3 regions of the Sphingomonas sp. P2_B6 genome follow, and region 3 is predicted to be linked to each of the others. Evidence: riboswitches for the same ligand, from Rfam matches in the RefSeq annotation. Region 3 holds a riboswitch; each other region holds the start of a gene.
The links. A riboswitch is a leader RNA that binds a small molecule or an ion and turns the genes downstream of it on or off. The one in region 3 is predicted to bind cobalamin.
Positions count from the first base shown of each region.

Region 1: it holds a riboswitch for cobalamin, as region 3 does, so the genes downstream of both, AC1DX5_RS14345 (TonB-dependent receptor plug domain-containing protein) here and metE (5-methyltetrahydropteroyltriglutamate--homocysteine S-methyltransferase) in region 3, are expected to answer to the same signal.
Region 2: it holds a riboswitch for cobalamin, as region 3 does, so the genes downstream of both, AC1DX5_RS14405 (TonB-dependent receptor plug domain-containing protein) here and metE (5-methyltetrahydropteroyltriglutamate--homocysteine S-methyltransferase) in region 3, are expected to answer to the same signal.

Region 1 covers NZ_JBFUDK010000009.1:93,264-102,686, forward strand. Annotated here, with positions in the region: gene AC1DX5_RS14320 (hypothetical protein) at 1-1,010, shown strand, start outside; gene AC1DX5_RS14325 (lactonase family protein) at 1,085-2,245, shown strand; gene AC1DX5_RS14330 (L-lactate dehydrogenase) at 2,313-3,455, shown strand; tRNA gene AC1DX5_RS14335 (tRNA-Glu) at 3,518-3,592, shown strand; gene AC1DX5_RS14340 (PepSY domain-containing protein) at 3,942-5,456, opposite strand; gene AC1DX5_RS14345 (TonB-dependent receptor plug domain-containing protein) at 5,460-7,490, opposite strand; cobalamin riboswitch at 7,667-7,899, opposite strand; gene AC1DX5_RS14350 (CbtA family protein) at 7,976-8,701, opposite strand; gene AC1DX5_RS14355 (CbtB domain-containing protein) at 8,711-8,938, opposite strand; cobalamin riboswitch at 8,958-9,118, opposite strand; gene AC1DX5_RS14360 (histidine phosphatase family protein) at 9,151-9,423, shown strand, end outside.
Region 2 covers NZ_JBFUDK010000009.1:107,122-116,544, reverse strand. Annotated here, with positions in the region: gene cobT (nicotinate-nucleotide--dimethylbenzimidazole phosphoribosyltransferase) at 1-333, opposite strand, end outside; gene AC1DX5_RS14415 (DUF1636 domain-containing protein) at 330-737, opposite strand; gene AC1DX5_RS14410 (hypothetical protein) at 760-1,308, opposite strand; gene AC1DX5_RS14405 (TonB-dependent receptor plug domain-containing protein) at 1,308-3,266, opposite strand; cobalamin riboswitch at 3,407-3,590, opposite strand; gene AC1DX5_RS14400 (phytanoyl-CoA dioxygenase family protein) at 3,637-4,329, opposite strand; gene AC1DX5_RS14395 (ABC transporter ATP-binding protein) at 4,326-5,102, opposite strand; gene AC1DX5_RS14390 (FecCD family ABC transporter permease) at 5,096-6,088, opposite strand; gene AC1DX5_RS14385 (ABC transporter substrate-binding protein) at 6,142-6,984, shown strand; gene bluB (5,6-dimethylbenzimidazole synthase) at 6,971-7,621, opposite strand; gene cobO (cob(I)yrinic acid a,c-diamide adenosyltransferase) at 7,618-8,226, opposite strand; gene cobN (cobaltochelatase subunit CobN) at 8,223-9,423, opposite strand, start outside.
Region 3 covers NZ_JBFUDK010000027.1:9,445-18,867, reverse strand. Annotated here, with positions in the region: gene AC1DX5_RS23515 (hypothetical protein) at 1-32, opposite strand, end outside; gene AC1DX5_RS23510 (cation diffusion facilitator family transporter) at 97-1,086, shown strand; gene AC1DX5_RS23505 (polyprenyl synthetase family protein) at 1,246-2,259, opposite strand; gene AC1DX5_RS23500 (chorismate mutase) at 2,386-2,670, shown strand; gene AC1DX5_RS23495 (MFS transporter) at 2,763-4,313, shown strand; gene AC1DX5_RS23490 (DUF1993 domain-containing protein) at 4,363-4,884, opposite strand; cobalamin riboswitch at 5,013-5,228, shown strand; gene metE (5-methyltetrahydropteroyltriglutamate--homocysteine S-methyltransferase) at 5,341-7,650, shown strand; gene AC1DX5_RS23480 (acyl-CoA thioesterase) at 7,637-8,047, shown strand; gene pnp (polyribonucleotide nucleotidyltransferase) at 8,253-9,423, opposite strand, start outside.

The DNA.
Region 1 (9,423 bases), on a different contig from region 3:
TGTTCCTGCTTGCCGCCGCCGCTGCGCCACTCGCGCTGATGTCGATGCCGGCCCATACTCAACAGGCGCCCGGCCAGGCCTTTGCGGTCGATGCGCAGCCGGCGATGCCGACCAAGACCACGCGCACGGGCAAGCACGTCAACCGCATCATCGACATGTGGATGAAGGGCCAGCCGGTCTATTACACCCAGATTTCCGGTGGCGGTTACGAAGAGGGCAAGAAGCAGGCGGCGACCAAGGCCGATTACATCACTTATGAGATGGAGCATGGCCCGCTCGACTTCAAAGAGCTGCACGAGTTCATGCGCGGCCTGGTCGATGCCGGGCCGACCCGCACCGGACACCGCACCCCAGCCGTGATCGTCACCCTGCCGATCCAGGGCACGCCCGATGCCGTGCGCGCCAACACCTGGATGATTCAGCAGGCGCTCGCCGCCGGCGTGCACGGCATCCTGTTGTGCAACGCCGAGTCGCCCGAAGCCGCCAGGACGATGATCGAAGCGTCGCGCTATCCCTTCGCGCCGGTCGTCCAGGGGCTCGCCCAGGGTTTCCGCGGCAATGGCAGCCAAGCCTGGGCATCGCAGGTCTGGGGCGTGTCGCAGAATGAATATATGCGCCTTGCCGAGCCTTGGCCGCTCAATCCGGACGGCGAGCTCATCTTTGGCGTGAAGATCGAGAATCCCCGCGCCGACGCCAATGTCGAATCGACCGTACGTACGCCTGGTCTCGCCTTCGCCGAATGGGGCCCGGGCGATCACGGCTTCTTCCTGATCGGCGCGCCGAAGCCCCGGGCACCGGGCGCTGCGTTCGAAGGCTATCCGGCATCGATGCTGGCGGTGCGCGCGCGCGTGCTGGCCGCGACCAAGGCGAACGGCCTGCGCTTCCTCAACGCATGCAGCGAGCGCGACGTGATCGACCAGATCAAGGACGGGGTGATGATCTGCACCGGCGGCGATTCGCCTGCCGCCGACAAGGGTCGTGCCTATACCAAGCGCACCGACCCCTTCTGATCTGCGCGGATACCGACATCGGCAGGCCGCGCCGGGAGGCGCGGCCTGCTTCATGACATGAGAGAGGGACGCCCATGAAGACCAGCATCAGCCTCGCCGCCGCCGTCATCGCGCTCGCCGTGCCCGGCGCACTTTCGGCGCAGCTCGCCGTGTCGGCCAATGACGGCAAGCAGCTCCGCCCCGGCGATGCCGGCCGTACCGCCGACAGCGTGTCGGTGATCGACCTGCGCAGCTATCCGCCCAAGACGATCGGCACGGTCGCGGCACCCGCGAGCATGATCGGCCCGCCGGCGGCGGTCGCGGTCGCGCGCAATGGCGGCTTCGCGCTGGTATCCGCCGCGCAGCGCCTGAAGACGGACGGTACGCTGGAACTTAACGACGGCGTCTCGGTGATCGACCTCGCCGACCCGACCGCGCCGGCGCTGGCGCAGACGGTACAGGCAGGCCCGGGCGCGAGCGGCGTCGCGATCAACCGCGCTGGCACGCTGGCGCTGGTGGTCAGCACGGGCGACGACACGGTCTCGATCTTCACGATCAAGGACAAGCGCCTGACGCCCGCGGGCAAGGTGCAGCTGCCCGCCAAGGCACGGCCGACCGACGTGGCATTCCTGCCCAACGGCAAGGGCGCCGTCGCGGTCGCACAGAGCGCAGGGCAGTTGATGCGGCTGGCCGTATCGGGCGACAGCGTGACGCTGGCCGGCGAACCGATCTCCACCGGCGTTCAGCCTTACGGCATCTCGTTCAGCCCTGACGGGCGCTATGCCTATAATACCAACCTGCAGGGCAACACGCCGCCGGCCGGCACCACCCCGCCCCGCGGCCCGCGCGTCGGCACGGTGACTGCGGTCGAGCTGGCGACGGGCAAGGTCAATGCGGTCGAGGTGGGCTTCACGCCCGAGCATCTCACCCTGTCGCGCGACGGACGCTATCTTGCGGTGGTGGTGCATAACGGATCGGGCGGCGCGCCGGGTTCGGCGGGTTACTGGCCGCATGGTGCGCTGAAAATCTATGGCGTGAAGGGCATGGCGCTGACCCCGATCACCGAGACCGAGACCGGCGCCTGGTGCCAGGGCGCGACCTTCAGCGACAATGCGAAGACGGTGCTGCTGCAATGCGCGGTCGACAAGGACATCGAGGTCTATCGCTTCAACGGCCGGACGCTGGCCCGCGACGACGCGGCGACGCTGAAGTTCGACGCGCGACCGGGCGCGATCGCGACCCCGAGCAGCCGGTAGGCAATGCGCCCGGCTCCCGCGCAACAATGACATTGCGGGGGCCGGGCCCGGGACCTAGATCGACACGGTGACACCGGCCTGCATCGATGATTTCCGGCTGCTCGCGAAAGCGCGCCTGCCCCTGTTCCTGTTCGATTATATCGACGGCGGCTCCTATTCGGAATCGACCATGCGCAGCAATGTCGAGGACCTGCAGCGGCTGAAGCTGCGCCAGAAGGTCATGACCGACGTCTCGCAGATCGACCTGTCCACCACCTTGCTGGGCCGCACGGCATCGCTGCCCGTCGCGCTGGCGCCGGTCGGGCTGGCGGGCATGTATGCGCGGCGCGGCGAAGTGCAGGCGGCGCGCGCGGCGGAGGCGGCGGGCGTGCCCTTCATCCTCTCCGCCTCCGCCTGTTGCGGCATGGAAGAGGTAGCGGCGGGCGTCACCCAGCCCTTCGCCTTCCAGCTCTACATGATCCGCGACCGCGAGTTCATGAAGGACATGCTGGCGCGCGCCAAGGCGATCGGCGTGGAGACACTGGTGCTGACCGTCGACCTGATCGTGCACAGCGCGCGGTACCGCGACGTGCGATCGAGCCTGACCGGCAAGCAGGGCCTAGGCGCGCGGATCAAGCGCTTCACCCAGATCGCCACGCATCCGCATTGGGCGTTCGATGTCGGCCTGTTCGGCGGACCGCATACCCTGGGCAATTTCGCCCCGGTGATGCCCGAGGGTGCCGGGCTCGACCAGTTCACCGCCTGGGTCGCGCGCAATTTCGATCCGTCGATCACCTGGAAGGACATGGACTGGATCCGCCAGCATTGGGACGGGCCGATCGTGATCAAGGGCGTGATGGACCCGGCCGATGCGGTCACCGCCTGCGACATCGGCGCGACCGCGATCGTGGTATCCAACCATGGCGGGCGGCAGCTCGATGGAGCGCCCTCCTCCATCGCGGCGCTGCCGGGCGTGGTCGATGCCGTGGCGGGTCGTGCCGATGTGCTGATGGACGGCGGCATCCGCTCTGGCGTCGATGTGCTGCGAGCGCTGGGGCTGGGCGCGAAGGGCGTGCTGCTCGGCCGTGCCTGGGCCTATGCGCTGGCGGCCAGAGGTGGCGCGGGCGTGGCGCAGATGCTTGAGCTGCTGCGCCATGAGATGGCGGTGGCGATGGCGCTGACCGGCCAGACCGATGTGAAGACGCTGTCGCCGGACATGCTTCTGCGCTGACAGGCGTGCGCCATCTTGACGGTGAGCCCCGCTCACCGTAGATGCGCCGCTCCGCAAGGTATGGCCCCTTCGTCTAGCGGTTAGGACGTCGCCCTCTCACGGCGAAAACACGAGTTCGATTCTCGTAGGGGTCACCAGCGATTTCACTGGCTTACGGGCCATTGTCGAGACAGAATCTCGCGCCGTCGAATATTGGTGCAGAATGGCACTTCCGTTTTTGGGAGCAGTAAACTGCGACCAATGGAGACGGAACCGGCTGCGAATCGGACGTCTCGGCTCCTTGCCCGGCGGGCACTGCCTCGCGGATATCCCTTCGACTAGATTGCGCTCGATGAACGTGTCGAGGCCCGCGACGATGAGCATCGTCATGGGCTCCATCGAGGGTCCAGCTATGGAATCCACTTAAGGTATGTGTCGACGCTTTTAGCCTAAAGGCGCCTGGCATGTGCGAGCCTCCCGGCCGGATGGCGACCGATACGGTTCAAGTTAGAATCCTGCGACATCTTCCCCGCCGATAGACGTTCGCCTGCCTCGCCCCAGCCGGAGGCGCAGCCGGCGCAGGTCCCTGCCGAGCTTGCGGATGCCCATCCAGGTCCCTGTCCCGCAGACAAGGGTCACGGCCAGCAGCAGTGGAAGCACGACCAGGTCCCATAGCGGCCGCGTCCGCAGCACGGGGAAATCGAGGCTGTGCAGCCCGTTCTGCAGCCAACGAAAGCCGCGGCCGTTGCTGTCGATCGCCTGGATCAGCGCCCCGGAGCCCGGGTCGATATAGAGCCGGGTCGCCTCGGGATCGGACAGGATCGCGCGCCAGACCGGCAGCTTCATCGGGAATTTGTGGGTGTAATAATAGGCGTCTTCCTGCCCAAGCTTCTCGAGCGAGGCGACCGGCGGGCCATTGCGCAGCGCAACCTTCAGCTCCGCTTCCCGGAGCGGTGCTGGCCTGCCGCTCACATCGAAGCGGGTGATGCGGCCGTCCCGGTCGATCGCGACCAGAAAGACCCGTCCGCCAAGCGGCGCGCCTTGCACTCTCACCGTGCCCGCCGGCAGGACCGGAAGCTGTCCGGCGGCACCGCGGACATCGCCCCAGGTCATCGGGCCGGCGAGGCGCTGGCTTTCGGCGAGGCCTGCCATGCTGTCGAGGAAACCCCATGGGTTCATCGAGAAGAGCCCGCTGGCCACCCAGGTCAGGGTCAGCAGCCCGAAGAACAGGCCGAACATATGGTGCCACCACCACAACCCGCGATAGGGCGAGCCGATGCTCCCGTCGCGCCGGCGCCGCAGCCGGGAGATGCCCACCCACAGGCCGGTGATCGTCAGGAAGCAGCCGATCAACGAGGTCCAGATGACGACCTGATTCCACGCGTCGCCATTCTGGCGAAGGATCGTCGGATAGAGCCAGTGCGGCACCGCGCCGAGCCAGCCCCAGAATCGCTGGAACCGCGTCGTCCGCTGCACCGCCTCACCGCTATTGCCCGCGATATAGACGGTCGTGACGGCGGGATCGGCATAATCGACGCGGTAGAGCGGCTGGTTGCGCCGGAAGGTCTGGACGGTCCATTGATCGATGCCGGTGATCGCCACCTTGTCCGGCATCCCGGCGATGCCGAAGCGCTGCCCGAATGTCGTGGCGATGGCGCGGATGTCGCCCGGCGCCAATGTTTCGATCAGCTTGCCGGTCGACAGGTCATAGCTGCCCGGCGACATGCGCATCTGGGGAATCGGGCGGCTCGAGTCCAGTGCCGGCATCACGCGCAGCACCGGCCGCCCCGCCATCATCTCCATCTTCACCGATGCGACCGGCGTGTCCGCCGCCAGGTCTATGCGTCCGAGCGCCGCGGCGTTCGGCAGCTGCACGGGCGCGAGCCCGCGCAGCTGGTCGGCGGGCATCAGCCGGGGATAATCGACATACATCATGACGAAGCCCGACAGGCACCAAAGCGTCATGAGTGCGCCGATGACGACGCCCAGCCAACGATGGAGGAAGAGGACGGGACGGAGCATGGCTCAGAAACTCAGGCCATAGCTGGCCCGCAGCGTGCGGGGCACGCCGCGGTTGAAATAGAGGAAGCGCCCGCCGGAATCGGCCGGTGCCGACCCAAAGCCGCGCGTCGCATATTCCTGGCCGGTGACATTCTCGATGTTAACGCCGAAGCGGTGCCGGCGGGCAGCGCCGTCGACATAGAGATGCGCGCCGAGATCGACGACCGCATAATTGCCGTAGTTCTGGCGCGGAAAACCCGAGGGCGACGAGAAGGCATCACCAACCCAGTTGATCGAAGCATTCGCGCCAAAGGGCAGGTCCTGGGGCGCATAGGCGATCGATCCCTTGGCGAAGTGCTCAGGCGTGCGGTCGCGCTGAGTCGTCGATCCCTCGTTCCGGGTGCGGTTGAAGGTGTAGCTCGCCATCACCTGCCAGTCGCGCGCCACCTGCGCGTCGAGGACGATCTCGGCGCCGTGCACGTTCACCTTGTCGCCGACGTTGATGTAGGTCCCGTTCGGGAAGGCGGGATTGTCATAGTCATAGTCGATCAGGTCGGTGATCCGGCGCTGGAAATAGGTGACCTTCCAATTGAGCGCACCGTCCGCCAGCGCGACCTTGCCGCCGGCTGTCAGGTTGAGATTGAGGCTTTGCTCGGGCTTGAGGTTCGGGTTGCCGATCTCGCAGCATGGATCGATGCCGTAGAGCGACGACGCGTCGGGCAGGATGAAGGAGGTGCCGCCATTGCCCTCGATATAGAGGCTGTCGGTCAGGTCGTAACGGCCGCTGACGTTCCAGATCGTCTTCTTCGCGCCGCCGGTCTCGTTATAGCGCACACCCGCGGTGAGCCGCCCGCGCTTGCTGATCTCGTCGGTGGTGCGGACCTGGAAGATTCCGGCATGGACCTGCTCGGTAAGCTTGCCGATCAGCAGCACGTCGTCACGGCCATTGAAGTTCTGGAAGTCGTAGCCGACCAGATATTCGAGGCCTTTGTGCAGGTGCAGCTTCACCACTGCACTGCCGCCATAATCCTGGAAGCCCCAGAAGGTGCCGTCGGGATAGACCGTGATCGGCGGACCCGCCGGGATCGGGTTGAGGATCTGGACATAGGCAGTGCGCCAGTCGTGATAATAGCCCTTCAGGTAGAACTGGACGGTGTCGCTGCCGGTGTAATCGAGGCGGAGGCTGGCGATCTCCTCGTTGCGGTCGTTGCGGCTCCTGTTGACCCGGGTCGGCGAGAGATTGTCGAGATTCGCCTCCGTGTGCTGATATTCGGCGTTGAGGCGCAGGTCCGGCGTGACATCGAACTGGTATTTCCCGCCGACCGACCAGAGGTGATATCCGCGCTCGCGGTCGGTCGCGCTGGGCTGCATCACGCTGTACGGGCGATAGCCGTCGGCGTCGTTGCGTGAGGCCCAGGCGACGAACTTGTGCTCGCCGAGACTGCCCCGGACATAGCCGTCGACATTGGTCCCGCCGCGGCTGTCGACATTGGCATTGACCTGGCCGTTGAAATCGTCGGTGAAGCCACGGGTCACGACGTTGATGACGCCGGCGGCGGCCTGGGTGCCGTAGAACAGGCTCTCGCCGCCCTTCAGCACTTCGATCCGCTCGATCATGCTGGCAGGCAGCGTGTCGTTGGGCGAGGTGCCGCCATAGAGGCGGTTGTTGATGCGGATGCCGTCGACGGTCCACAGCACGTCCTGGGTGCGCGAACCCTGGAGCGAGAGGTCGACATAGCTGAACGGGCCGGCACCCGGCTTGATGTACAGGCCAGGGACGCTCTCCAGCGCGCTGGCGATGTCGACGACGCCGCGGTCGCGAACCTGCTTCCCGGTGACGGTTTCGATGTCGCTGCCGTAGCGGGCAAGCTCCTGCGGCAGGGTCTCTTCGAGGCTCGTACCGGTGACGACGATGTCTCCGTCAGGCCGGTCGGGACCGTCGACCGCGTGGCTCCCGGCTCGGTCCTCCGCGGTCCGCGCGCTGGCGGCGGTGCCGGCGCATGTTGCGAGAACGGCCGCGAGGGCCAGCTGCGATACGATGGTGATCTTCTTCATTGGCAACCCCCCAGGCGTCGTCCGACGTTGGGCGGGGGCGTGCCGTCACACGAACGGTCGGTACGCGCGGCGGCCGGACGCCAAGGGCGGCCACCGCACGTCTCCGATGCGGCCCCAGCCGCTCGTTCGTCGCTCAGACGGAGTTCACCGTGCCTCGGCCATCCCCTGGACCAGGCAAGAGCGACCAGACGCCGGCAGGTCTCCTGGCTCACGGGTCACAGCTTGATGCATGCCTTCCCAAGCCTCGCGGCACATATCGTCCGGCCCAGTGGCTGCTCCCTCGAAAGGAGCCATGCATCGCGCTCGCCGCTTACAGTTGCAGGGACAGCCTCGGATTCAGGTGGCGAACCACCCTCACCGCGTTCCAATTTTAAACCCCTTTCGGGGTACCGACGCGATCAAGGGATGCGATATGGCCCATGTCCGACCGAGGCAAGATGTTTTAGCAGGTGCGAAACGATCGCCCCGACGCAACGCCCGAGCCGCTAGCCGCGGCGGCTCGCCCCATGACGCAGCGCATGCTCGGCAGCAGCGCCGAAGCCGATGCCGATCGCCGTCCACAGCACCGCCTGCATGGCAATCGACGCGATGCGGAAGTTCCACAACACGACTGCCGGGAAATCCGTCGGCACTTCGTTGATCGCGGGCAAGGCGAGCTGCACCGCGGTCACCAGCCCGACATAGCAGCCGGCGGCGCAGAGCATCGCATTGAAGGCGCCGAGACGCCGAGTCAGGCCGCGCCCGAGCTTCGCGGCGACGATCAGTGCGACCACCGACAAGGCGATCATCGCGAAATAGGTGATCGTCCGAAACGCCACGGTCTCGTGCAGGCCGACCGCGGGCGGGTTCGGCGGATATTTCAAGGCCGGCACCAGGGCGATCGCGACGAAACCCGCCAGGGCGAGCAGCAAGGCGAGCGAGCGCGGCCCGAGCCGCGACCAGCGCCCATAGAGTCCGGCGAACACCAGCGAGAAGATCCCGCCGATCGCCGCGCCGTAGAGCAGCACGGCGATGATCAGGCCGAACCCCTTTTGAGTCGCGCGGCTGACCAGCTCGGGCTCGTCCATCGCGCCCATCGCATGGTCGCGCGCGGCCTCGAATGCGATCGCCAGATCGACCTGTGGCTCCGCGGCGACACGGGCGAACAGGAACGCCAGCAAGGCAGCGACCAGGCCCACCAGCATGCCGCGGATCAACAGGGTACGCGCCATGTTCGGCGCTTAGTGGCAGGGAAAGCCGAGCAGATGGCGCCCGTCATGGACGAGTTCGTGCACATATTTGCCACTGAACAGCGACACCGCGCCCTGCTCGGTGCTGACGAAATAAAGGAAGATCAGGGCAAGCAGCGTGCCGAAGACGGCCCAGGGCAGGATCTCGCCGATCGGAATGGCCGTCTCGCCCCGGACGGGGATGAAGACGTCGTCGGCGAAGAGAGTCGTGGCCGGCATGTTCAGCTCCTTGACCGGGATGTACGCGTCCCGCGGGGATAATGTCGCGAGGAAGGTCTGACTCTCGACAGCAGGGAGGTGCTGCCGATAACAGTGGCGCGACCGTGCCGGAATTCCACCGGCTTCTTCCTCGGTCCTTCGGCATCGCCCTAGGACGGAACCGAGCGCAACGTCAACGATATCGGGAGGCCCGCCTGGCCACGCGACTGACCCTGCTCTGCCATGCCGCCACCGCCATGAGCCGCGTCGGCGGGTTCGCCGATCCCGCCGAGCCGCTCGACACCGAGGGGCTGCGCGCAGCGACCGGCCTGCGCATCGCGGGGCCCTCCCCACGGCATGTCGCCACCAGCCCGGCGTCGGCGGCGCGCCAGACGGCGGAAGCGCTTGGTCTGACCGCCGATATCGATCCGGCGCTCGGCGATATCGATCATGGCGACTGGAGCGGTAAAAGCGTTGCCGAGATCAATGCCGCCGATCCCGAGGCT
Region 2 (9,423 bases), on a different contig from region 3:
CGAGGCCTGGGAGAGCGCGTTGATCGCAGCGCCACCGGTCTGGAAATTCGCGACCATCTGTGCGGTGACGCTTGGGGGAAAAGCGCTGACCCCGTGCACCGTCACCCCGTGATTGCCGGCGAAGATTGCGGCGCGCGCTCGATCGATCCGCGGGCGGGAATTGCCGTGCCAGCCCGCGACAAAGACCGCGAGCTCTTCGAGCCGGCCGAGCGAACCCGCGGGCTTGGTCAGCTCGGCCTGTCGGGCACGAGCCGCTGCGATAGCATTCTCGTCGGGCGAGGAGAGGGCGGCGAGCGCGGCGCGGAAGGCGGCAGGAGAGGGAAATGGGGTCATTCGGCAACGAATCCCGGAGGCGGGGTGCGGGTGATGAAATGGCCCTTCACGCCCTGTGGCCAATTCTTGAACGGCACACGGCCATGCTCGCTCGCGGCATATTCGACGGCATAGTCGAGGATCGCGCGCGCCGCGACCTCGTCAGGCGTGAAGCGGCCGAGCACATAGCCGACCTTGCTGGGTGCGCGCAGATGGACGGTACAGAAGTCCTGGCATGCGAACAGGCACGGCATCTCCTGCACCGCGACACCGGCATAACGAGGATCGCCTTCCTTCACCGCGCGGAGCGCCGCGACCAGCTTCTGGCCGCCGCGCACGCCCTCGGCATCCTCGCGCGCTTCGGTCGAATGCCTGCAGGTGTTGCAGGCGACGACCGCCGGCCCGTCCTCGACACGGGTCAGCATCGCTCACGCTCCTGCTTCACGGTCATGCGACAGCCGCCCCGCGCCGCGGTGCAGGCACGCCGAGCGCAACCAGCACCCGATAGAGCAGGTAGAGCCCGACCAGGATCGCGCCGTTGCGCAGCAGCTGGTTGAGCAGGATGCCCGGATTGAGGGTGGTGGCGACGCCGCCGAGGATGAAGGACCAGACCAGCACGGCCGCCTTGAAGGAGAGGAATGCCGCGGCATAGGCGACCGCCAGGCGAGCGAGCACGGGCGCGCGTTCGACCGCCCGCAGTGCCGCATAAGCGCCCAGCGCCGACGCGACGGCGGCGGTGGCGAGCGCGGCAGCCCAGGCAAGCGTCCTGGGATCATGCGGATAGTGGAGCAGCGTGAAGCCGACGACCTGGCTGGCGAGCCAGGCGAGCAGCATCAGGGCGACGCCGTCGCGTTGGCGCATGTGCACTGCGGCGAGCGCCGCGAGCGCGGGAAAGGGCGTTGCGCAGGCGAGCACCAGCGTGGTCGCGGTGCTCGCTACGGTCAGCAGCACGATCCAGAGCGTCGAGGCGTTGCGGGCCGAAATCGCATTGGTCATCAGAACCTCCCCCGAATGCCGGCATAGATGCTGCGGCCGAGCGTGCCGTAGCGATAGGTAGTCATATATTGCTCGTCGAACACATTCTCGGCGCGCGCGAACAGCTTGAACCGCGGCGTGACCTCGAATTCGGCGCGCAGATCGACCAGCGTGTAGGGATCGAGCACCTGCGCGTTCGACGCGTTGTCGTAGCTCTTGCCCGACCAGCGGACCGCGGCGCCGGTCGTGAGGCCGAACGGGAAGCGATAGCTGACTGAGCCGTTGGCGGTGTCGCGCGGCCGGCGCGGCAGCCATTTGCCGAAAGTGGCGGTGCCCGGCGAGCGGTCCTCGGCCACGGTCCAGCTGTAATTGCCGTCGATTGTGAAGGCGCCGAAGCTGGCTGCCGCCTGCGCCTCGATTCCGTGTGCCTCGGCGCGCGAGACGTTCTGGTAATAGCCCGAGCGGCGGGTCGTCGAGCCGGGCTGGAAGCACAAAGGCAGGGTCGACGTGGCGGTGCAGCTGTTGAAGATGATCTGGTCGCTGGTCTTGCGCTCGAAATAGGTCCCGCCGAAGCTGACATGGCGGCCGAACAGATGCTGCTCGACACTCGCCTCCCAGCCATGGGCCTGTTCCGGGTTGAGCGTCCTGTTCCCGAACTCGGAGAAGAGTTGATAGAGCGTCGGCGCCTTGAAGCCTTCGCCATAGCTCGCGCGCAGTGTCGTGCCGGTCTCCAGGTTGAGCACGCCGCCGGCCTGGAACAGCGTCTTGCCGCCGAAGCGGCTGTGATCATCGTTGCGCACACCGCCGGTCAGCGTCAGCCCCTTGAACGGCTGCGCGCTCAATTGTGCATAGAAGCTGGTGATCTCGGCCTTGCCGATTACCGGCGCCGGCACGGGCGTGGCCAGCGATGCGGGCGGCGACACGCTGCGGAAACGCGAGCGCTCATTCTCGGCACCGGCGAGCAAGGTCCAGCCCTTGGCGATCGCGAAGGTGCCCTGATATTCGAGGCGCTCGTTGCGGCCGGCAGCATCGAAGGTCTGCGGTCGCGCCCGACTCGGATTGTAGTTTTCGCGATCGGTGTTGGTGTAGCCATAGCCGAAGCGGTTGCGGAACCGGCCACCGAGCAGGTCGATATTGGCGCCGGCATAGCCGACGAATTCCTTGTTGCGCGAATATTCGGGCGTATCGCCGGTCGTTGCGTCGATGTCGGTGCGGCCGCTCGAATAATAGGAACGCAGATCGAGGCTGATGTTGCTTGCCACGGCGACCTCTACGCGTGCCGACACGTTTTGGTTGGTATAGCCGTCCGCTTCCTTGCCACCGAACGCCGGAGCGATGGCGGAGATGCCACCCGTGGTGAAGGTCTGGCCGCCGAGCCGCCAGGTAACGGGTCCGGTCTTGCCGCCGATCGCGGCACGCGCGCTGACCGTCTCGCGCGAACCCGTCTCGATATCGAAGCTTCCCTCCAGCGCCTTCTCCGGCCTCGCGGTCACGACATTGACCACGCCGCCGATCGCCTGGCTGCCCCACAGGATCGACTGCGGGCCGCGCAGCACTTCGATTCGCGAGGCGTCGCCGACCAGCAGATTGGCGAAATTATAGCCGCCGCCAGTCGAGGACGGGTCGTTGAGCTTGACGCCGTCGATCACCACCACGGTTTGGTCGGTCTCGGCGCCGCGGATGCGCACCGAGGTCGAGGTGCCATAGCCGCCGTTGCGCGAGATGCTCACCCCAGGCGTGCGCAGCAGCAACTCGCTGACGCCGATATCCTGGCTGCGGTCGATCGCGGCCTTGTCGAGCACGGTCACCGAAGCGGCGACCTGATCCGCCGGGGTCGGGACGCGCATGGCGGTGACGACGATCTCGCCGGCGTCCGCATCGGCGGCCGCGTCGGGCGCCGGCGCTTGCTGGGCATAGGCGGTGGAGGCCGCGCCGAGCGCAGCGATGGAGACGGTAACGCGGAAAACGAATTTCAACATGCAAACCCTTATTCGACAGTGCCGCGGGTCGCGCGACCGATGCCGAGCCGTTCCAGGCAAGCGACATCGGCCGCGCGCGCGCGGTCGTTATCGTCGTCGCTCGGGTTTACCCCCGTCCGCCCGGAACACCCTGTCCGCACGAAGGACGACCGCGACGGGCAGGTCTCCTGGCTCGCGGGTCTATGCCGGTCCGGCCGCCTTCTCGGGATCGCTCCCAATGGCATATGGCCGGTGGCTCGCCGCTTACAGTTGCAGGGGCAGCCGGGTTCTTCCCGTTCCCATTTTAATCCCCGTCTCCGGGGAACCTGTCGCAAGGCGCGCCATACCCATTGCGCACGGCCAAGGCAATCGCTGCGGTGCAGCGTCGCGGTCAGGCCGCTTTCATCCAGACGACCAGCGCGAAGCGCGCGCGGGCCGCGGGAAGGGTACGATGCGGGGTGAAGCGGTCGAGCAGCAACACGGTACCGGCCGGGCATTCGGGCTGGAGCCGGGGCAGGCCGGCGATCGCCTCGTCGGGGATCTCGAAGCCCTTGTCGGTCAGGCGGGCAAGCGGTTCCGGGCGGCGGCCGGGAATGAGTTCGAGTCCGCCATTGTCGGGTCCGGCGTCGCTCAGCGGAATCCACGCCGTGGTCCAGACATTGCCACAGGAGGTGCCGTCGTCGCGCGCCACATCGGAATGCCAGGCATGGCGATGCTCGGGAAAGCTCGCAATGCTCGCCCGCACGCGAACGACCGAGCCGGAGAGGGAGCGTTCGCTGATCCGCTCGGCCTGGGCGAGCAGGCGCGGATCATTGGCGATTGCCTGAAGCCGGGGCCCGCGATGCGCGTCGGTGCAGATCGCGATACGCAGGAGATTGGCCTGGCTCTGGTCGGTCGCGAAGATCCGGTCGAGCCGCTCGTCGAGCGGTGCATCGGGGCAGCTTTGCTCGAAAGGCAAATAGAGCGCGCGCGAGACCCGGTCGATATGCTCGGCGATGTCCGCTTGGGCAGCTTCGACCAGCGCGGGATCGAACAGCGGTATCGCCGCATATCCCTGCTCGCGGTAGAAGGCCGCGTCGCTCATGGCCTGCTCCGCCCCAGCGTCGTAATTGACGGCCAGTCGCCACTCAGCTCGACGCGCGCGTCGATACCATAGACTTGTCGGAGATTAGCCGGGGTGAGCACCTCGGCGGGCGTGCCATCCCCGACCAGCGTGCCGCCATCGATCAGCACCAGCCGGTCGCAATAGCGCGCCGCCATGGTGAGATCGTGCAGCACCGCAATCACCAGGGCGCCGGCACGGGCCTCGCCCCGGAGCAACTCCATCACATCGATCTGATGGCCGGGATCGAGGCTCGCGAGCGGTTCGTCCGCGATCAACGCAGGCGCCTGCACCGCGAGCGCGCGGGCGAGCAGGACGCGGGCGCGCTCGCCGCCGGAAAGTTCGGTGGCGACCCGCTCGCGCAGATACAGCACGTCCGCCCGTTCCATCGCGCGGTCGATCGCGGCGGCGTCCTGCGCCCCGATCCGCGACATGGGACCGAGATGCGGCAGGCGGCCGAGCCCGACCAGCCGCTCGACGGACAGTGGCCAGTGCAGGGTCTGGCCTTGCGGCAGATAGGCGAGCTGTCGGGCGAGCTCGACGCGCGTCATCGATGCGGCGTCCGTGCCTTCGACGAGGATCCGGCCGGAATAGGGCACCAAAGCCAGCATCGCGCGCGCAAGGGTCGACTTGCCGGCACCATTGGGGCCGACGATGCCGGTGAGTGTCCCGGGCTGCAGCTCGGCGCTCACGCCGCGCACGACACTCCGGCGGCCGAGACTCACCTCGACCTGTTCGAGGCGAATGCTCACCACAGGCGCCGCTCCCGCATCAGATGGACAAGGAAGACGGGAACTCCGAGGAACGCCGTGACCACGCCCAGCTTGAGCTCGTTGGAGGTCGCGATCAGCCGAACGGCGAGATCGGCGAGGGTGAGCAGCGCCGCGCCGCCGATCGCCGAGGGCAGCAGGATCGCCGAGGGGCTGCGATCGGTGAGCGGACGGATGAGATGCGGGACAATCAGCCCGACGAATCCGATCGCGCCCGAGACCGCCACCGCGCCGCCGACGCCGATCGCGGTGCCCAGCAGCAGCCGCAGCCGCGTGCGCTTGAGGTCGACGCCCAGCGCCTGCGCGCCATCTTCGCCCAGGGTCAGCGCATCGAGTGCGCGCCCGTTCCAGAGCAGCAGCGCCATGCCGATCGCGATGCAGGGCAAGGCGATCCAGACATGCTCGAATGAACGGTTCTCGAGGCTCCCGAGCAGCCAGGTCATGATCTCCATCGCCGCGAAGGGATTGGCCGAGAGGTTGAGCGCGAGGCTGATTCCGGCGCCGGCGAGCGTCGCCACCGCAATGCCGGCGAGGATCAGGGTCAGCGGGCTTTCCGATCGGCCGGCAAGGACGAACAGCAGGATCAGCGAGACCATCGCGCACAGTATCGCCAGCAACGGCAGGATCGCTGGATGAAGCTCGGACAGGCCGAAATACAGCGCAGCGACCGCGCCGAGCGCCGCGGCGTTGGAGGTGCCGAGCACCGAGGGTTCGGCGAGCGGATTGCGCAAATAGCCTTGCAGCGCCGCGCCTGCGAGCCCGAGCATCGCGCCGACCGAGAGGCCGAGCAGCGTGCGCGGCACGCGCAGGTCGAACAGGATCGCATGCGCGATCTTGTCGCCGTGCCCGGCAAGGGCCGCCAGCATCCTGGGGAAGGAAAGGCTGACCGGCCCGAGCAGGAGCGAGGCGATGGCGGCCAGCAGCGTCAAACCGATCAGGCCGGCGAGGAGAAGGGAGCGGGAATTGGTCATGCGGGGACTCTGAGGCGCTTGCTGGCAGGATCGCGGCCGCTATGGAAGCGGTGATGCACTGGAATAGACTTGTGGCGCTTGCCTTGCCGTTGCTGGCCCTGGGCGGCGCCGGGCTTTGGGCGCGCGGGGGCACGGACCCTGCGCCGTCGGGCAAGCCCAGGCGGATCGTCTCGCTGAACCTCTGCGCGGATCAGCTCGTCCTCGCGCTGGCCGATCGCGATCAGATTGCCGGCCTCACCCATAATGCGGCGGACAAGAATATGTCCGCGGGCGCGGCCAAGGCGCGGGGGCTTCCGATCCTCTCGACCTCGGCGGAGCAGGTGCTCGCGATCGATCCCGATCTTGTGATCGGCATGCCGGCGCGGCGCAGCGCGGCGATGGGCGTGCTCAAGGGGCAGCATTACCATATGCTCGACCTCAAGACCGCCAACAGGCTCGAGGACATCTATGCCTCGATCCGCAAGGCAGCGGCAGCGGTCGGGCATCCCGAGCGTGGCGAGGCGATGATCGCGCAGATGGACGTCGAGCTCGCGAAGATTCCGCGTCCCGGTGCCGGCAAGGTCGCCGCCTATTACCAGCGCCGTGGCTTCATGACGGGCACAGGCACGCTGATCGACGACCTGATGAAGCGCGTCGGACTGGTGAACCTCGCGGGCAGGCTCCACAAGCCGGTGCTCGCGCAGGTCCGCATCGAGGAGATGGTCGCAGCCCAGCCCGACTTCCTCATCGTCGAAAGCGCTACCGACACGGTCACCGACCAGGGCACCGAGATGCTGCACCATCCTGCGCTGGCCGGCATTCCCCGGATCAGCATCCCCCAGGCCTGGACGGTGTGCGGCAGCGCCGCCTATGTTCAGGCGGCGCGCGCGATGGCGGAGCAGATCAGCGCACACTGACATTGCCGCGCCAATCGAGGCGTCCCTGCCAGCCGCGCCGCTCCAGTTCGGGAACGGGCGAATCCTCCACGGGGTGGCCGAGACAGAGCAGGGCGATCAATCGCCAGCCCGCCGGGACCTCGAGCAACCGTTCCACGAATTTGGGATCGAGGATCGACACCCAGCCCAGTCCGATCCCGCGGGCGCGGGCGGCGAGCCATAACGTGTAGATCGCCAGCACCACCGAATAGGCGCGGGTCTCCGTCATCGTTGCAGCGCCCAACCCGTGACCGGCCTGCGTCGTCTCGTCGCAGAACACGGCCAGGATTTCGGGCGCTTCGCGCAAGCCGTGGAGCTTGAGCGCGCTATAGGCATCGCGTCGTCCGTCCACATAACCCGCGCCCGCGCGGTGTGCCTCGCTATCGACATGGTCGGCCAGGCGCTCGCGCAGGGACGGCGAGTGCACCCGCACGAAGCGCCAGGGCTGCGCATTGCCCACGGACGGCGCCTGTTGCGCGGTCTCCAGCAGCGCCAGCACGGTCTCGTCGGGTAAGGCGTCGGTACGGAAATGGCGCACGTCGCGGCGCCAGGCGATCAAGCTGTCCAGCTGGTCGAGAAACGCTGCGTCGAAACGCGGTGGCGCGGCGTGGGCGATCAAAACTCGATCCCGGCCTGCGCCCTCACGCCCTGCTCGCGGAACGGGTGCTTCACCAGGGTCATCTCTGTGACGAGATCGGCCACATCGATCAGTTCCTGCTTGGCGTTGCGGCCCGTGATGATGACATGGGTCTTTTCGGGCTTGGCGGCGAGCACCTCGAGCACTTCCTCGACCGGCAGATAATCGTAGCGCAGCACGATGTTGAGCTCGTCGGCCAGCACCATCTGGTAGCTCGGATCGGCGATCATGCGCTTCACTTCCTCCCAGGCTTCGCGCGCGACGGCGATATCGCGGGCGCGGTCCTGCGTGTCCCAGGTGAAGCCTTCGCCCATCGGCTTGAATTCGATCAGCTCGGGGAAGCGGTCGAACACCGCCTTCTCGCCGGTCGCCATCGCGCCCTTCACGAACTGGACGACGCCGACCTTCATGCCGTGCCCGATCGCGCGGACGACCATGCCGAGCGCGGCCGAGGTCTTGCCCTTGCCCGGGCCGGTATGGACGATGATCAGGCCCTTCTCGATCGTCTTGGTGGCGAGCTTCTTCTCGTGCGCCGCCTGGACCTTCTCCATCTTGGCCTTGTGCTCTTCGTCGGTGCGCTGCTTCATGACGTTTCTCCAGCTAGCTCGGCGAGCAGGACGCCCGCGCTGTTCGATTTGGGCTTCCATAGCCCACGCGACAGCGCCTCGGCGAGGCGGCTGGCCGTCTCGCGCAGCGCCGCGGGGTTCGCATCGGCCATGAAGCCGCGCACGGCCTCGTCCTCGATAAAGGCGGCATGGACGGCGTCGAAATGATGGTCGCGCACCGCATGGGTGGTGGCCGCGAAGGCGAACAGATAGTCGACGCTCGCGGCGATCTCGAAGGCGCCCTTATAGCCGTGGCGCATCACCCCGGCGATCCATTTGGGATTGGTGACGCGGGCGCGGACGACGCGTCCGATCTCGTCCTCGAGCGTGCGCACGACCGGGCGCTCGGGGCGGCTATGGTCGTTATGATAACTGAGCGGCTTGCTTCCCTTGAGATGCTCGACCGCTGCGGCGATGCCGCCCTCGAACTGATAATAATCGTCGCTGTCGAGCAGGTCGTGCTCGCGATTGTCCTGGTTCTGCACGACGGCATCGGCCTGGGTCAGGCGCTCGGCGAACAGGTCGCGCTCGGCATCCCCCTCGACCCCGGCGCCATAGGCATAGCTGCCCCAGTCGAGATAGACGTCGGCGAGATCGGCGCGGCTATGCCACAGACGTTCGTCGATCATCGCCTGGAGGCCCGCGCCATAGGCGCCGGGCTTCGACCCGAATACACGGAAGCCGGCGCGTAGCGTTGCGGCCTTGGGTTCGGCGCCCTGATCGATCAACCTGGCCGTCTCGGCCCGGTGGCGCGCGGCGGCGGGATTGTCATGGTCGCTTTCGTCGAGCGCCATCACCGCGCGCGCCGCGCTGTCGATCAGGTCGATCTGCTCGGGGAAGGCGTCGCGGAAGAAGCCCGACACGCGGAAGGTGACATCGACGCGCGGGCGCCGGAGCTCGGTCACCGTCATCATTTCGAACCCGATTACCCGGCCTGAGGTCCAGTCCCAGCGCGGCCGTACCCCCATCAGCGCCAGCGCCTGGGCGATGTCGTCGCCGCCGGTGCGCATGTTCGCAGTGCCCCACGCGCTGAGCGCCATGGCGCTGGGATACGCACCTTCGCGCTGAAGATAGTCGTCGACCAGCAATTGCGCGGAGCGCTGGCCGAGATCCCAGGCGGTCGCGGTCGGGACTGAGCGTGTATCGACCGAATAGAAGTTGCGCCCGGTCGGCAGCACG
Region 3 (9,423 bases):
CACAAGGTGACTGTCTCGATCTCGTCGCTCATTCTCGATGTCCTAGCATATCGCGGGCAAGCGATGGTACGCCCCTGACAATAGACGGAGAATCGCGTGGCCGATCATAGCCATCATCACGGCCATTCGCACGGGCACTCCCATGGACAGGGCCACAGTCATGGTCATGGGCATCATGGCCATTCCCATGCGCCCGCTTCGGGCCATGACCGCGCCTTTGCGATCGGTATCGCACTCAATCTGGGTTTCGTCGTCACCGAGGCAGCGTTCGGCTTTGTCGCCGACTCGGTCGCGCTGCTCGCAGATGCCGGTCACAATCTGTCCGACGTGCTCGGGCTGGCGGTCGCCTGGGGCGCGGTGGCGCTGGGCCGCAAGGCAGCGACGAAGCGCTTCACCTATGGGCTCAAGGGCACGACGATCCTCGCCGCGCTGACCAACGCACTGTTGCTGCTCGTCGCGCTCGGCGCGATCGTGCTGGCGGCGGCGCAGCGCATGGCGGCGCCGGCACCGGTCGAGGGCGGCACCGTCGCGATCGTCGCCGCGATCGGCATCGTGGTGAACGTCGCGACCGCCTTGCTGTTCGTGCGGGGAAGCAAGAACGACATCAACATCCGCGGCGCCTTCCTGCACATGGCGGCGGACGCTGCGGTTTCGGCGGGCGTGGTATTGGCCGGGCTCGCCATCCTGTGGACGGGCGAGTTGTGGATCGACCCGATCGTCAGCATCGCGATCGCTGCGTTGATCTTCTGGCAGACCTGGGGTCTGCTGCGCGAATCGGTCGAGATGTCGCTCGGCGCGGTGCCGCGCGGGATCGATTACGACAAGGTTCGCATGTCGCTGCGCACCCTGCCGGGCGTGGCACGGGTCCATCACGTCCATATCTGGCCGATGAGCACGACCGAGACGGTCCTGACCGCGCATCTGGTGATGCCCGATGGTCACCCCGGCGACGCGTTTCTGGGCGAGGCGCAGGACATGCTGAAGCATCGCTTCGACATCGGCCACGCGACGCTGCAGGTGGAGATCATCGGCAGCGAAAGCGATCCGCTGCCCTGCGCGCCCGCGGTGGAAACGTACCGGCACTGATTCAGGCCGGTTCCCGCTGCCGTTCGTCCCGAGTGCCATCCAGCTTGTCGAGATGGCGTATCGAGGGACAGGCGTCACGCGCTCCAACCACGTCTCGATACGAGCCCTCGACAAGCCCGGTCTCTCTCGACACGAACGGCGTGTGGGCAATCCGCCGTCTCAGTAGGCCCGCGCCACCGCGAATTCGACCGCTTCGACCATCGCCGCCTTGGCCTGGCTCGGCGCGAAGCCGCCGATCGCGTCGATCGCGCGCTGGCCATAGTGGCGCGCCCGGGCGAGCGTGTCGTCGACCGCGCGCGTCGAGCGGATCAGCGAGACGGCGTGCGCGAAATCCTCGTCGCTGGAGCGATGCCCCTCGATCGCCGCTTTCCAGAATATGCGGTCCTCGGCGCTGCCGCGCGCATAAGCGAGGATGACGGGCAAGGTGGATTTGCCCTCGCGGAAATCGTCGCCGGCGTCCTTGCCCATCGTGCCCGCGTCCGAGACATAGTCGATCGCGTCGTCGACCAGCTGGAAGGCGATGCCGAGATTGCGGCCATAAGCGTCCAGCGCCATTTCCTCGGCCTCGGGCCGTTCGGCCACCACGGCCGCGATGCGGCAGGCGGCGGCGAACAGGGCGGCGGTCTTCGCGCCGATGATGTCGAGATAGCGCTCCTCGCCGATATCGATGCGGCGCGCGGCGGTGAGCTGATTGACTTCTCCCTCGGCGATGATCGCGCTGGCGCCCGACAGAATCTTCAGCACCTTGAGGCTGCCGTCCTCGACCATCAGCTCGAACGAGCGGCTGAACAGGAAGTCGCCGACCAAGACGCTCGCCGGATTGCCCCAGATCAGATTGGCGGTGCGCTTGCCGCGGCGCAGATCGGACCCGTCGACCACATCGTCGTGCAGCAAGGTGGCGGTGTGGATGAACTCGACCGCCGCGGCGAGGCGGTGGTGCCGCGCGCCGGTATAGCCCAGCAGGCGCGCGCTCGCGAGCGTCAGCATCGGGCGCATGCGCTTGCCGCCGCCGGCGATGAGATGCCCGGCCAGCTCCGGAATCAGCGGGATCTCGGACTGCATCCGCGACAGGATCACCGCGTTGACGAGATTGAGATCGCCGGCGACAAGCTGCACCATCGGTTCTAGCGACGGCTGGCGCTGGGCATCGAGGCGGTGGATCGTGGCGCTCATGGTGCGTGCGATGTGGCCGTATGACCGGGTAAAGGCAAGCCTTTGCGGGGTTAACGCCCGCCTTTCGGGGTTGCGCGTCGTGCGCGACGTCCGCAAAAGGCCGGGCGAACTGGTGAGGACGGCAAGGTGACCGACGAAACGCTCAGCGGCTATCGCCAGAGCATCGACAATATCGACGCGGCTCTGGTCTTCCTGCTTGCCGAGCGGTTCAAGGTGACTCAGGCGGTCGGCCGCTACAAGGCGACCGCCGGGCTCCCGCCTGCGGACCCGAGCCGCGAGGATGCGCAGATCACGCGGCTGCGCGGGCTGGCCAAACAGGCCGATCTCGATCCCGATTTCTCCGAGAAATTCCTGCGCTTCATCATCGACGAAGTAATCCGTCATCACGAGCGCGTGCGCGACGAGGGCTGACGCCCGTCGTGTCGGGCATGGCCAGCCCGCGATGATAGCGGTATCGATTGCCCGGGGCGCCGCGACGACAAGCGGCGAAGTGGGGATGTCGCATGGCAACACGTATGAACAGTCTGTCCGATCGCCAGGCCCTGTGGGCGTTCATCCTTGGCTGCGCGGCGGTCACGGCAGGCGTGCTGCTCCATATCCCGATGTTCCTGATGGCGAAGGACATGAGCTATCACCTTGCCGGCATGCCGATGGATTCGGGCATGATCTTCGGCATGTTCCTGATCGTCGGGGGCGTGATCGTCGCGGCCTATGGCCTGCTGCCGCGCAATCTCGCGGCACAGCGCGCGGCGGCCGAGGACATCACCATCGCCGCGCCCGAGGATGCCGCGCTCGGCTGGGCGCATTGGCGGCTGATGATCGTGCTGGTCGTCGCGCTGATCATCGATGTGATGAAGCCGGCCTCGCTCGGCTTCACCGTGCCCGGCATGATCGGCGAATATCATGTGCCGCGATCGACCGTGTCGCTGGTGCCGTTCTTCGCGCTGATGGGCACCGTGGTCGGGTCGGTGGTGTGGGGCGTGATCGCCGATATCTATGGGCGCAAGGCCTCGATCCTGCTCTCGGCGGTGATGTTCGTCGGCACCTCGATCTGCGGCGCGATGCCGTCGCTCGCCTGGAATATCGGCATGTGTTTCATGATGGGCGCGGCGGCGGGCGGCATGTTGCCCGTCACCTATGCCCTGCTTGCCGAGATGATGCCCAACCGGCATCGCGGCTGGAGCCTGGTGCTGGTCGGCGGACTTGGCGCGGTCGGGGGCTATTTCGCGGCAAGCGGGCTCTCGGCGGTGCTGCAGCCGATCTTCGGCTGGCGCATATTGTGGCTGGCAAACCTGCCGACCGGGCTCAGCCTCATTCTGCTGGGCGCGCTCATCCCTGAATCGGCCAAGTTCCTGCTCGCGCGTGGGCGCAAGGTGGAAGCCGAAGCGGTGATGCGGCGTTTCGGGGCAACCGTGCGGCGCGGGCCGCCGCCGGCGACGACCGGGGTCAACCACGGGCCGCTGACGGGCAGGCGGATGATCGGCAAGCTCACCGCGCTGACCGTGGCCGCGCTGACCTGGGGCCTGATCAATTTCGGCCTGTTGCTGTGGCTGCCGGCCGATCTCGTCGCCAAGGGCTATTCAGTCGCGGTGTCGAGCCGGCTGCTGGCGGAAAGTTCGCTGATCGCTTTCCCGACCGTGTTCCTGGCGGCGCTGATGTACAGCCGCTGGAGCACCAAATGGTCGCTCGTCACCATGATCGGCGTGACGCTGGCCGGGTTGCTCGGCGTGCTCAGGCTGGAGCTGGCGGGAACGGGCAGCCCGGTGCTGCCTGTCGCGCTGCTGATCGTCGGGTCGAACGGCATCCTCGCCATCCTGCTGCCCTATACCGCCGAGAGCTTCCCGTTGCGCGTGCGCGGGCGGGCGACCGGATGGGTCGCCGCCTGCACCAAGGCCGGCGGGCTGTTCGCGCAAGGGCTGAGCATCGCCGCGCTGATCCCGTCCATGGGACTGGCGGCGGTCATCATCATGGCGCCGGCGGTGGTCGCGCTTGGCCTGGTCGCCTGGTTCGGGCGCGAGACGCGCGGCGGTGATCTGCGCCACCTCGACGCATAAAGCGCGAGACGCCGATAACGACGAGGTCAGGCCAGACCTTCGTCACGCCCTACCGCTTGATACGCGGCGTTCCCATGAAATCGCGTTTGCCCAGCTTCACGCCTTGCGCGCGCAGGATCGCATAGGCCGTCGTCGCGTGGAAATAGAAGTTTGGCTGCGAGAAGGAGAGCAGGAAGTTCGCGCCCGTGAAGGGCATGATGGTTTCCCCGAAGGCGAACTGCGTATCGCAGTCCGCCAGGGCATCGAACGCGTCGCGATCAAGCGCCTTCAGGCTGCTGACCGCCGTCTGCAGGGTGTCGTGCAGGCCGGCAAAGTCCGTCGGCCAGGCCGACCGGTCGGGCGAGAAGCTGCCGGCCCGGACCCCCTCGATCCCGCCGACCGAATGGGCGGCGCAGGATTTCACCTGGTAGCCGAAGGGCAGCATGTCCGGTGCGAGGCGGGTGTCGATCAGCTCCGCTTCCATCCTGCCCTGTTCGGCGCAGAACGCCGCCGCCTTGTCGACCAGCGCATCGACCGCGCCCAGGATCTGGAGGTTGGACGGTACGACGGCATCGTAAAGGGAGAAGGACATGGGTTCTGGCTCCGGCTGATTTTGCGAGCTTATGGAGGCTCGGCGTGGCCGCGTCCATGTGCCGCTCGGCACTGAATGCATCATATAAAGAATTCTTTATATGATGCTTGACGCGCTGGTCGTAACATCTATCCTGTGATGGTCGAGGTTCTTCGCCCGGTTGCCCGATCGGAGCTAAGACGGGAAGCCGGTGCGGCCCTTGGGCTTATTCCGGCGCTGCCCCCGCAACTGTGAGCGGTGAGCGGCGGTCCATTTTGCGTCACTGGTCCGGACAAGGGACCGGGAAGGCCGGATCGTCGCATTGACCCGCGAGCCAGGAGACCTGCCTCGTCAGATAACGTCCTCCGGCGGGGTGCCCGGTCAGGCCGCGTGCAACACCGCGCCCCGGCTTGTCATTAGGGCGCGTGCTCGTTGCCGTGCGTCCGGCCTCACCTTGCCCAACGCAAGGCCAAGACGATGACCATCTCAGTCGCAACCCTCGGTTTCCCCCGTATCGGCCCGCGCCGCGAGTTGAAGTTCGCGCTCGAAAGCTTCTGGTCGGGCAAGTCGGATGCCGACGCTCTGTCGCTCGCGGCACAGGGCTTGCGCGCCGCTGCCTGGGCGCGGCAAAGGGCGTTGGGCGCCGACATCATCCCCAGCGGCGACTTCTCGCTCTACGACCATGTGCTCGATACCTCCGCGATGCTCGGCGCGGTGCCGGCGCGCTATGGCTGGAACGGTGGCAGGGTCGGCCTCGACACTTATTTCGCCATGGCGCGTGGTGCGCAGAGCGCGAAGGGTCACGAAGGCTGCGCGCATGGGCTGGACAGCACCGCGCAGGAAATGACCAAATGGTTCGACACCAACTATCATTACATGGTGCCGGAACTGAGCGCAGGACAGCAATTCGCGCTGTCGTCGAGCAAGGCAGTCGACGAATTCCTCGAGGCCAAGGCACTCGGATACCATACGCGGCCGGTGCTGTTCGGCCCGGTGACCTGGCTGACGCTCGCCAAGGGCAAGGACGTCGCCCCGCTGTCGCTGCTCGAGGCGGTACTGCCGGTCTATGAGGATGTGCTGGCGCAGCTCGCGCGCGCCGGTGCCGACTGGGTGCAGATCGACGAACCCTGCCTGGTGCTCGACCTCGACGACGATCAGCGCGCGGCGCTGAAGCAAGCGTACAGGCGCCTGTCAGTGAACGGGCCGAAGGTGATGCTCGCGACCTATTTCGGCGCGCTCGGCGACAATCTGGAACTGGCGACCGACCTGCCGGTGCACGGGCTCCATATCGATCTGGTCCGTGCGCCGGAGCAGCTCGAGCCGGTGTGGCAGCGTGCCCGGCCCGACCTGCTGCTGTCGCTCGGCGTGATCGACGGGCGGAACGTCTGGCGGGCCGATCTCGATGCGTTGATCGAGCGGATTGCGCCCGTCGCGGCCGAGCGCAACCTGGTGCTCGCGCCGTCCTGCTCGCTGCTGCACGTGCCGGCCGATCTCGCGATCGAGACCGCGCTCGACCCGGAGGTGAAGCAGTGGCTGGCGTTCGCGGCGCAGAAGATCGGCGAATTGTCGGTGCTGGCCCAGGCGCTCAACCAGGGCGCGGACAAGGTCGCCGAGCCGCTGGCGCTGGCCCGGGCGGCGGTCGAGTCGCGCAAGGCCTCGCCGCTGATCCACAATCCCGCGGTCGCGGCGCGGCTGGCGGCGGTCGATCTCGACATGACCCGGCGCACCTCGCCCTTCGCGGATCGCCGCGTGGCGCAACAGGGGCGGCTCGGCCTGCCGAGCTTCCCGACCACGACGATCGGCTCCTTCCCGCAGACGCCCGAGGTGCGCAAGGCGCGCGCCGCGCACATCAAGGGCGAGATCGACGACCTGGCCTATGAACAGTTCCTGCGCATCGAGACCGCCGCGACGGTCGAGTGGCAGGAGAAGATCGGCCTCGACGTGCTGGTGCATGGCGAGTTCGAGCGCAACGACATGGTGCAGTATTTCGGCGAGCAGCTTTCCGGCTTCGCTTTCACCCGCAGCGCCTGGGTGCAGAGCTATGGCTCGCGCTGCGTGCGGCCGCCGATCCTGTACGGCGATGTCGCGCGGCCGAAGCCGATGACGGTCGAGTGGTGGCGTTATGCCCAGTCGCTGACGAGCAAGCCGATGAAGGGCATGCTGACCGGGCCGGTCACGAGCCTCAACTGGTCGTTCGTGCGCGACGACCAGCCACGCTCGCAGAGCTGCCGCGAAATCGCGCTGGCGATCCGCGACGAGGTGATCGACCTGGAGGCGGCCGGCGCGGCGGTGATCCAGATCGACGAGGCGGCCCTGCGCGAAGGGCTACCGCTGCGCCGCGCCGACTGGCAGGCCTATCTCGACTGGGCGGTCGAATGCTTCCGCCTGACCGCATCGGGCGTGCGCGACGACACCCAGATCCACACCCATATGTGCTATTCGGAGTTCAACGACATCCTGCCCTCGATCGGCGCGATGGACGCCGACGTCATCTCGATCGAGACCGCCCGGTCGCAGATGGAGCTGCTCGATGCCTTTGCCGATTATGCCTATCCCAACGAGATCGGGCCGGGGGTGTACGACATCCATGCACCGCGCATCCCCGCCGAAGCGGAGATGACCGGGCTGCTGACGCTCGCGGGCAAGCGCCTGCCGGCCGAGCAGCTATGGGTGAACCCCGATTGCGGGCTCAAGACGCGTAAATGGGAGGAAGTCCGCCCCGCGCTGATCGCGATGGTCGCGGCGGCGCAGCGCATGCGCGTGCGGGGTGCCTATGACGCGGCCTGAGACCCCGCTCGAAACGATGCCGGACGAGCAGCCCGCCGTCCGCGTGACGGCGGTGCCGGCCGACGCCAATGTCTATGGCGATATCTTCGGCGGCTGGCTGATGAGCCAGATGGACCTCGCCGCTTCCTCGGTCGCCTCGCGTCACGCGGGCGGCCGGGCAGTGACGATCGCGGTGGAGGGCATGGCCTTCCACCGCCCGGTCTTCGTCGGCGACGAGGTGTCGGTGTTGGCCCGGCTGATCAAGGTGGGGCGGACGTCGATGCGGGTCCGGGTCGAAGCCTGGGCGCGCGACCGGCATTCGGAAGAGGCGAACAAGGTGACCGAGGCGGAGTTCGCGTTCGTGGCCGTGGGGCAGGACCGGCGGCCGAGGCCGGTGCGGGCGATGACGATGGTTTGAGCCACACCGTCATGCCGGACTTGTTCCGGCATCCATTCCGCGGCTGGGCGCAGCATTGCGTCGAATACGGTCCGCTTGCGGAACGATGGACCCCGGAACGAGTCCGAGGTGACGGTTGCGGGTGGGCTGGCGCCATCCTTCATCAAAAAAAAGGGGCCCGGTTTCCCGAGCCCCTCTTCATTTGTCCTTGCGGAACCGGGATCGCTTAGTCGCGGTCGCCGGTCAGGAAGGCTGGTGCGAACTCGGGCGCGGGGCCGTCGTCATTGCCGCCTTCGCTGCGCTCGCGGCGCGGGCCGCGGCCCTCGTCCCGCGCACCGCCGCCATCGCGACGAGGACCACGGCCGCCGTCACCATCACGACGCGGGCCACGGTCGCCACGGCCACCGCCGTCGCCACGCGGGCCACGGCCGCCGTCGCCGTCACGGCGCGGGCCGCGGGGGCCACGATCGCCGCGATCACCGCCTTCGCGGGGCTCGCGGGCGGGACGGGTGTCTTCCAGCTCGGCACCGGTCTCCTGATCGACGACGCGCATCGACAGGCGGACCTTGCCGCGCGGATCGATCTCGAGAACCTTGACCTTCACGGCCTGGCCTTCGCTGAGAACGTCGGCAACCTTCTCGACGCGCTCGTTCTTGATCTCCGAGACGTGGACGAGACCGTCCTTGCCGCCCATGAAGTTCACGAACGCACCGAAATCGACCAGGTTGACGACCTTGCCGTCATAGATCTTGCCGACTTCGGCTTCCTCGACGATGCCCTTGATCCAGGCGATCGCGGCGTCGATCTGCGCCGAATCCGACGAGCTGACCTTGATCACGCCCTCATCGTCGATGTCGACCTTCGCGCCGGTGGTGGCGACGATCTCGCGGATCACCTTGCCGCCGGTGCCGATGACGTCACGGATCTTCGACTTGTCGATCGTGATCGTCTCGATGCGCGGTGCGTGCGCCGACAGCTCCTCACGGGTATGGTCGAGCGCCTTGGCCATCTCGCCCAGGATGTGCGCGCGGCCTTCCTTGGCCTGGTTCAGCGCGACGCGCATGATCTCTTCGGTGATGCCGGCGATCTTGATGTCCATCTGCATCGTGGTGATGCCCTCGGACGTACCCGCCACCTTGAAATCCATGTCGCCGAGGTGATCCTCGTCGCCCAGGATGTCGGACAGGACGGCGAAGTCCTTGCCTTCCAGGATCAGGCCCATCGCGATGCCCGAGACCGGGCGCTTCAGCGGCACGCCTGCGTCCATCATCGACAGCGAACCGCCGCACACCGTCGCCATCGACGACGAGCCGTTCGACTCGGTGATGTCGGAGAGGACGCGGATCGTGTAGGGGAATTCTTCCTTCGACGGCAGCACCGGATGCAGCGCGCGCCAG